Actinoalloteichus fjordicus: one gene and its partner. The protein of the gene in region 1 binds, or shares a complex with, the protein of each later gene. Links are inferred from orthologs where the notes say so. Each region holds a gene or a part of one and is shown on either strand. Other genes may lie near its edges.

Region 1 (4,490 bases):
GGCGAGGTCAACGACCGCCGGGGCGAGCTGTCGATCGCGAAGCCGGAGAAGGGGCACTTCATCATCTCCACCCGCAGTGAGGACGAGCTGCGGGCGGCCCGGACCACGACGCACAAGCTCATGCGCATCGGCATCTTCGTCGCCGTGCCGCTGGGCATCATCCTGATCATCGCGGGCGCGGTCGGCTGAGTCTCGGCCCCGCCCCTCCTCGCCTGACACACCGTCACATCCCCGGCCGCGCCGGACTGCGCGAAAGAGTGACTGCGGCCTCCGGTCATCCCGTCGCCGTGATCTCGGGCCGGATGCGGGCGCGTGTCCGACCGCCGCACGCGGTGGCTGACCAGTCGCGATGAGTACGCTCGTCGGTCGTACCCGCGTCTGGCGCGCTGGGATGGGGACCGTGGAGGGATGACCGAGCCGTGCACCTGAAGAGCCTGACGCTCAAGGGCTTCAAGTCCTTCGCCTCGGCCACCACCCTGCGCTTCGAGCCCGGCATCACCTGCGTGGTCGGTCCGAACGGCTCCGGCAAGTCCAACGTGCTGGACGCCTTGACCTGGGTGATGGGCGAGAAGGGCGCCAAGGCGCTGCGCGGCGCGAAGATGGAGGACGTCATCTTCGCGGGCACCTCGGGCCGCGCCCCGCTCGGCCGCGCCGAGGTGACCCTGACCATCGACAACTCCGACGGCGCCCTGCCCATCGAGTACACCGAGGTCTCCATCACCCGACGGATGTTCCGGGAGGGCGCCACCGAGTACGAGATCAACGGCGACTCGTGCAGGCTGCTCGACATCCAGGAACTGCTGTCGGACTCCGGCATCGGCCGTGAGATGCACGTCATCGTCGGTCAGGGACAGCTGGCCTCGATCCTGGAGTCCAAGCCGGAGGAACGGCGCGCGTTCATCGAGGAGGCCGCAGGCGTCCTCAAGCACCGCAAGCGCAAGGAGAAGGCGCTGCGGAAGCTCGACGCGATGCAGGCCAATCTGACCCGACTCACCGACCTCACCGCCGAACTGCGTCGGCAGCTCAAGCCGCTCGGCAAGCAGGCCGAGATCGCCAGGCGGGCGCAGGCGGTCCAGTCGGACCTGCGGGACGCGCGACTACGACTCATCGCCGACGACCTCGTCTCGGCCCGCGTGGACCTGGCCAGGGACGAGGCCGACGAGGCCTCGGTCCGGGCGCGTCGCACCGAGGTCGAGCGCTCGTTGCAGATCGCCCAGGCGGAGCAGACCGCGCTGGAGGAGCAGCTGGCGCAGGACGCGCCGAGGCTGAACGCCGCCCAGGACACCTGGTATCGGCTCTCCGCACTGGAGGAACGGCTGCGGGGCACCGTGCGGCTGGCCGCGGAGCGCTACCGGCACCTCACGGCACCGCTGGAGGGACCGCGCGGCGGGCGCGATCCCGAGGAGCTGGAGGCCGAGGCCGAGGAGGCCGCCGAGACGGAGGTCGAGCTGGCCGAGGTCCTGGAGCAGGCCCGCTTCGACCTGTCCGACGCCGTCGAGGCCAGAGGGCTGGCCGAGCAGCGACTCAAGGCCGTCGAACAGGCGCACGTCGCCGCCGCCCGTGCCATCGCCGATCGTCGGGAGGGCCTGGCCAGGCTGGCCGGGCAGGTGGAGGTGCTGCGCAGCAAGGCGGCCTCCACCGAGGAGGAGATCGAGCGGCTGTCGACGGCGTTGGCCGAGGCCGAGGACCGAGCGGACGCGGCCACTCAGGAGTTCGAGGAGCAGCAGGCCGTCGACGACGGGCAGGACACCGACGACGCGGACCTGGGGGAGCTGCATCATGCGGCGGCCGCCGCCAGGGAACAGGCCAGGGAACGGGTCGCCGAGCTGGTGGCCGCCGAGCGCGGCGCCGAACGGGACATCGCCGCCTGGACCGCGCGGGTGGACGCGCTGTCGCTGGGACTGACCCGCAAGGACGGGGCGGGCGCGCTGCTCGCGGCAGGCGAGCGGCTGCCGGGCCTGCTCGGGTCGGTGGCGGCGCTGCTGACCGTGGAACCCGGAGCCGAGGTGGCCCTGGCCGCCGCACTCGGCCCCGTCGCCGATGCCGTGGCCCTGGCCGGGCTCGACGACGCACTGGTGGCGCTGGAGCTGCTGAAGTCCCAGGACACCGGCCGGGCAGGCCTGCTCATCGGCGGGGCGCCGTCCGTCGCGAGTGGAGCCCGACCGGAGCTGCCACGCGGTGCAAGGTGGGCGGCCGACCTCGTCGGCGCTCCGCAGGCGCTACGGCCCGCCGTGCTCCGGGCGCTGGACGGGGTGGTCGTCGTCGGCGATCTCGCGGCGGCGAAGTCGCTGATCGCCGACGTTCCCGGCCTGCGGGCGGTGACGCCGGAGGGCGACGTCCTCGGCGCGGACTTCGCCTCGGGCGGCTCCGGCCGCGATCAGAGCGTCATCGAGGTGCAGGCGGCGGTGGACGACGCCCGCCGGGAGCTGGTGGCAGCGCAGAGCAGGCTGGCAGCCCATGCGGCAGCGCTGGACGGCGCGCGCGCCGAGGAGCGAGACCGCCGAGATCAGATGCGTGCCGCGCAGGAGTCGGTCAACGAGGCCAAGGTGCGCAAGGCGCGCAGCACCGAGCGGTTGAGCAGGCTCGGGCAGGTCGCCAAGGCCGCGCGCACCGAGGCGGAGCAGCTGCGGACCCGCCGCGCCAAGGTCGAGGCCGCGCACGAGCAGACCCTGCGGGGGCTGGCGGAGTCGGAGGATCGGCTGTCCTCCGTCGAATCGGAGCCGCTGGAGCACGAGCCGGACACCGACGAGCGGGAACAGGCGTCCGAGGCCGTCGGCACGGCCCGCCAGCGGGAGATGGATGCCCGGCTGGTCCAGCGGACCGCCGAGGAACGGGCCCGCTCCGTGCAGGGGCGGGCCGAACAGCTGCGCCGGGCCGCACGGATCGAGCGGGAGAACCGGACGAGAATCGCCGCCGTGCGCGCGGCGCGGAGCAGGGGCGCTGCGGTGGCGAAGGCCGTCGTCGACGCGGGCGAGACGGCCTCGGGACGGATCGCGGTGTCGTTGAGCCGTGCCGTCCACGAGCGGGACGCCGCGCAGGCCGCCCGCGCCGATCGGGAACAGGCGTTGACGGCGGTGCGCAACCACGCGCGGGAACTGACCGCCGTGCTGGAGAAGCTGACCGACGCGGTGCACCGGGACGAGGTGCTGCGTGCCGAGCGCCGGCTTCGGCTCGAGCAGCTGGAGACGAAGATCGCCGACGACTTCGGCATCGGGCTGGAGGATCTCGCCGCCGAGTACGGACCCGACGTCGGCGTGCCGCCCAGCGCGGCGGAGACCGCCGAGTACGAGGCGGCGAAGGAACGCGGCGAGGAGGTCACCGCACCGGCCCCGATGCCCTTCGACCGGGACACCCAGGTGCGGCGGGCCAAGCGCGCCGAGCGAGACCTCTCGCTGCTCGGCAAGGTCAACCCGCTGGCCCTGGAGGAGTTCGCGGCGCTGGAGGAGCGTTATCGCTTCCTGTCCACGCAGCTGGAGGACCTCAAGGCCACCCGCCGGGACCTGCTCACGGTGATCAAGGACGTCGACGAGCGCATCCTCGAGGTCTTCTCCACCGCCTACGTGGACGTGGCCAGGGAGTTCGAGATCGTCTTCGCCACCCTCTTCCCCGGCGGCGAGGGCAGGCTGGTGCTGACGGAGCCCGACGACATGCTGACCACCGGCGTCGACGTAGAGGCTCGGCCGCCCGGCAAGAAGGTCAAGCGGCTCTCGCTGCTCTCCGGCGGCGAGAAGTCGCTGACCGCCGTGGCGATGCTGGTGGCGATCTTCCGGGCCCGGCCGTCGCCGTTCTACGTGATGGACGAGGTCGAGGCCGCGCTGGACGACACGAACCTGCGCAGACTGATCGGCCTGCTCGAGCAGCTCCGAGAGACCTCGCAGCTGCTCATCATCACCCACCAGAAGCCGACGATGGAGATCGCCGACGCGCTGTACGGGGTCAGCATGCGGGGCGACGGGATCAGCGCGGTGATCTCGCAGCGGCTACGTGGTCGGACCCGCGCTGCCGTCGACGCGGGCCGGGCCGGGCTCGTGCCTGCGGCGGGATCGGCGCAGAACGGGGCGGTGGTCCCGGACGGCGAGCAGGTTCTGAGTGCAGAGCAGGCCTCGAGTGCCGAGCAGGTCCCGAGTGCCGAGCAGACCGTGAGCGGCGAGCCGGACTCGGCGGAGGAACCGCAGGCAGCGGTGCGGGAACTCGAGACCGTGCCGGAACCTGCGCCGGAGGATGCCGGGCCGGGACCCGCTTAGCGGGCAGGCTCGGGTCCGTTCTCCGGCGAGGATCAGGGGCCCGAGAACGACGGTCGGCCACAGCGGTCGGCTCGGTGCGAGGGTCATGGCCGCCGATGTCCGGCTTCCCGCCCCGGCCGGGCGGGCCGCTGCCGGTTCTCCCGACGGTCCGGCCGGTCGGTCTCGCTAGACGGAGCGACCGAGCAGCGGGTGGACGGCCGACGGGCACGTCGTTCGGTCGGGCGCCTGCCGACCCGGCCTCTCCTG
Region 2 (2,967 bases), 940 kb from region 1 along the record:
GACAGCCCGAGACGTTCGAGGAACAGCTCGGTGGTCCGGTAGAGCAGACCGCCGGTCTCCGGGTCGGTGCCGGTCTCCTCGACCAGGCCACGACCCAACAGGGTACGGATGACTCCGTCGACGTTCACCCCGCGTACTGCGGCCACTCGGGATCGTGTGGTCGGCTGCCGGTAGGCGATCACCGCCAACGTCTCCAGCGCGGCCCTCGTCAGCTTCGCCCGCTGCCCGTCGAGCAGGTATCTCTCGACATAAGGCGCGTACCGATCACGGGTGTACAGGCGCCAGCCCTCGCCGATTCGACGGAGTTCGATGCCGCTCTCGGCCGCGTCATACCGCGTGGCGATTCGGCACAGGGCCGCCGAGATGCGCCCGGCAGGCTGATCGAGCGTCCCCGCGAGCAGCTCCTCACCCGCCGGGACGTCCACGACCAGCAGCAGGGCCTCCAACGCCGCGTCGAGGGCGGGGTCGTCGGTCAGGTCGGGGGCGTCGTCTCGCGTCGAGGACATCCGGTCTCGCGCGGCCGATGGGGCCGACGGGGCCGGTGTGGCCGGGGGTGCCGGTGCGGCCGGGGATGCGGCCGCCCCCGCAGGCGGCGCAGGCACGTCCGGGTCGGGCACCTCGGGCTGGGGAACCGCAGGCTGGGGCACGTCGGGCACGGGGGCGGCGGGTTCTGGAACGTCCGGGACCGGCACGTTCGGCACCGGCACCTCGGGGCCCGGCTGGTCGGGTCTCGGCTGCTCGGGTTCCGGCTGCTCGGGTTCAGGGTGCTCGGGTTCAGGGTGGTCCGGTTCCGGCTGGGCCGGTTCCGGTACGAGCGGGTCGGGCCCGATCGGATCGGGCACGGCGGGGTCCGGCACCGTCGATGCGCTCGAGATCGATCCCTGGTCCGCACCTGTGCCCGCGAACAGACCGGCAGTCCCGGTCGGCGACGACGAGTGGCCGCGCCGCCCCTCGTCCGCGCTCTCCTGATTCACCCGTACTCCTCGTCCTCGACGCCTGCCCGATCGGACTCGGCGACCGCCCTGGCATGCTCGACGCTGCCGCCGACCCACCGCACCCGCAGGTCGCCCAGCGGATCGGTCTGGTCGAAGAGCACCGAGGTCTCCCGGTACAGCTCCAACAGGGCGAGGAACCGAGCGACCACCTCCACGGTCTGCTCGCAGTCCTCGGTGAGCTCGGCGAAGCTCGCCTCACCGCGCTCCGCGAGCAGGACCCGCAGGTACGCCGCGTGCTCCCGCACCGACACCCTCGCCATGTGCAGGTGCTCCAACGACACGGCAGGCGGCGGGCGCGGCCGGAACACCGCGGCCGCCACCTCGGCGAATCGATTCGCGTCGACGCCGAGGAGCACCTCGGGCAGCAGTCCCTCGAACCGCTCCTCCAGGGTCACCGACCTCGGGTACCGCCGGAACGCGCCCGCCTCCAGCTCGCTGAACAGCGCCGCCACCTGCTTGTAAGCGCGGTACTGGAGCAGTCGGGCGAACAGCAGGTCCCTGGCCTCCAACAGTGCCAGATCCTCTTCGTCCTCCACGTCCGCGGCGGGCAGCAGCCGCGCCGCCTTGAGGTCGAGCAGGGTCGCCGCGATCACCAGGAACTCGGTGATCTCGTCGAGGTCCCATTCCTCGCCCAGCCCTCGGATGTGGGCGATGAACTCGTCGGTGACCTTGTGCAGGGCCACCTCGGTGACGTCCATCCGATGCTGCGAGATGAGTTGCAGCAGCAGGTCGAACGGTCCCTCGAAGTTGTGCAGATGCACGGTGAACCGACCGCCGTGCGGGGCGGGGTCGGCCGGCGTCGAGGCCGGGTCGAGGGTCAGTTCTGTCTCGGGATCGAGGGGGCCTGCCCGGCCGGGATCGATCCGCGTCTCGAGCTGCACCGGATCGACCGCCCCGGACGTCGACCCGACGTCGGCGGCGGACGCTGCCGGAGACGCCGGAGACGCCGGAGACGGATCAGACCGGCCAGGCTCGCCGCCCGGCTCCGTCGCCGCCACGGGCGCGAGCACCGGTTCCCGCTCGCGACCGGTCATCCCGCCGCCTCCCCGCGCAGCCGCTCGACCAGGATCGAGTCGGCGCCGCGCGCCTGAAGGTCGGCCAGCACGACCGCGACGGCCTCCCGGACGACCCGACCTCGATCGGCGGTGACGCCGTGTTCGGCCAGCAGCACGAGCCGGGCCCGTTCCAGCGCCACCAGTTCCTCGGACGAGACGTAGACGGTGATCTTCGTGTCGTGTCGCCTGCGGCCGGAGCCGCGGGTCACCGCCGTGTCGACGGCAGGGGACAATACGTCGGGCACGTCGGTCGAGGCCTCGCCCGAGGGCCGGCCGGTCTCCGGCGTCGTGGACCTGAACAGCTCGGCGGCACCCGGTAGTGCGGCGCGTCGGGTCACCTGTGCTCCCGGCCTGCCTTCGAGTGCCACGCCCCGCTGCGGAGTCCCGCCGCGAGAGACGAGACCACGAGCCCGGTCATCGCGCGATCACCTCGCGCGCCAGCGCCCGGTAGGCCTTCGCGCCCGCCGAGCGGGGTGCCCAGCGAGTGATCGGCTCCCCCGCGACCGTCGTCTCCGGGAATCGCACCGTCCGGTTGATCACCGTGTCGAACACGATGTCGCCGAAGGCCTCGACGACTCTGGCCATGACCTCGCGGGAATGCAGGGTACGAGGATCGAACATGGTGGCGAGTATTCCGGTGATCTCCAGATCCGGATTCAGCCGCTCCCGCACCTTCTCGATGGTGTCGATCAGCAGTGCCACGCCACGCAGACTGAAGAACTCGCACTCCAGCGGAATGAGGACGCCGTGCGCGGCGGCCAGCGCGTTCACGGTGAGCAGGCCGAGCGAGGGCTGACAGTCGACCAGGATGTAGTCGTAGTCGGCCAGTACCGGCCGCAGGACCCTGGCCAGCGCCTGCTCCCGGCCGACCTCGACCACGAGCTGGACCTCGGCCGCCGACAGGTCGATGTTGCTGG

The links.
Region 2: the proteins of smc (region 1) and UA74_RS21515 are in contact, whole or in part, in a crystal structure (PDB 3ZGX), measured with the Bacillus subtilis proteins. The link is inferred for Actinoalloteichus fjordicus from one-to-one orthologs.

The regions. Positions count from the first base shown.
Region 1 is NZ_CP016076.1:6,032,191-6,036,680, reverse strand. Bases 115-4,444 are described here. They hold smc (chromosome segregation protein SMC), read left to right. Parts: upstream 115-419; coding sequence 420-4,244; downstream 4,245-4,444. Other genes in these bases: UA74_RS25710 (GIDE domain-containing protein), read left to right, coding at 115-189. In the rest of the region: more of UA74_RS25710, read left to right, coding at 1-114. UniProt on the Bacillus subtilis protein: Required for chromosome condensation and partitioning.
Region 2 is NZ_CP016076.1:5,096,400-5,099,366, forward strand. The notes cover bases 1-2,931. They hold UA74_RS21515 (segregation and condensation protein A), read right to left. Parts: upstream 2,030-2,931; coding sequence 971-2,029; downstream 1-970. Other genes in these bases: scpB (SMC-Scp complex subunit ScpB), read right to left, coding at 1-830; UA74_RS21520 (hypothetical protein), read right to left, coding at 2,026-2,388; UA74_RS21525 (ParA family protein), read right to left, coding at 2,465-2,931. Also shown: more of UA74_RS21525, read right to left, coding at 2,932-2,967. UniProt on the Bacillus subtilis protein: Participates in chromosomal partition during cell division. May act via the formation of a condensin-like complex containing Smc and ScpB that pull DNA away from mid-cell into both cell halves.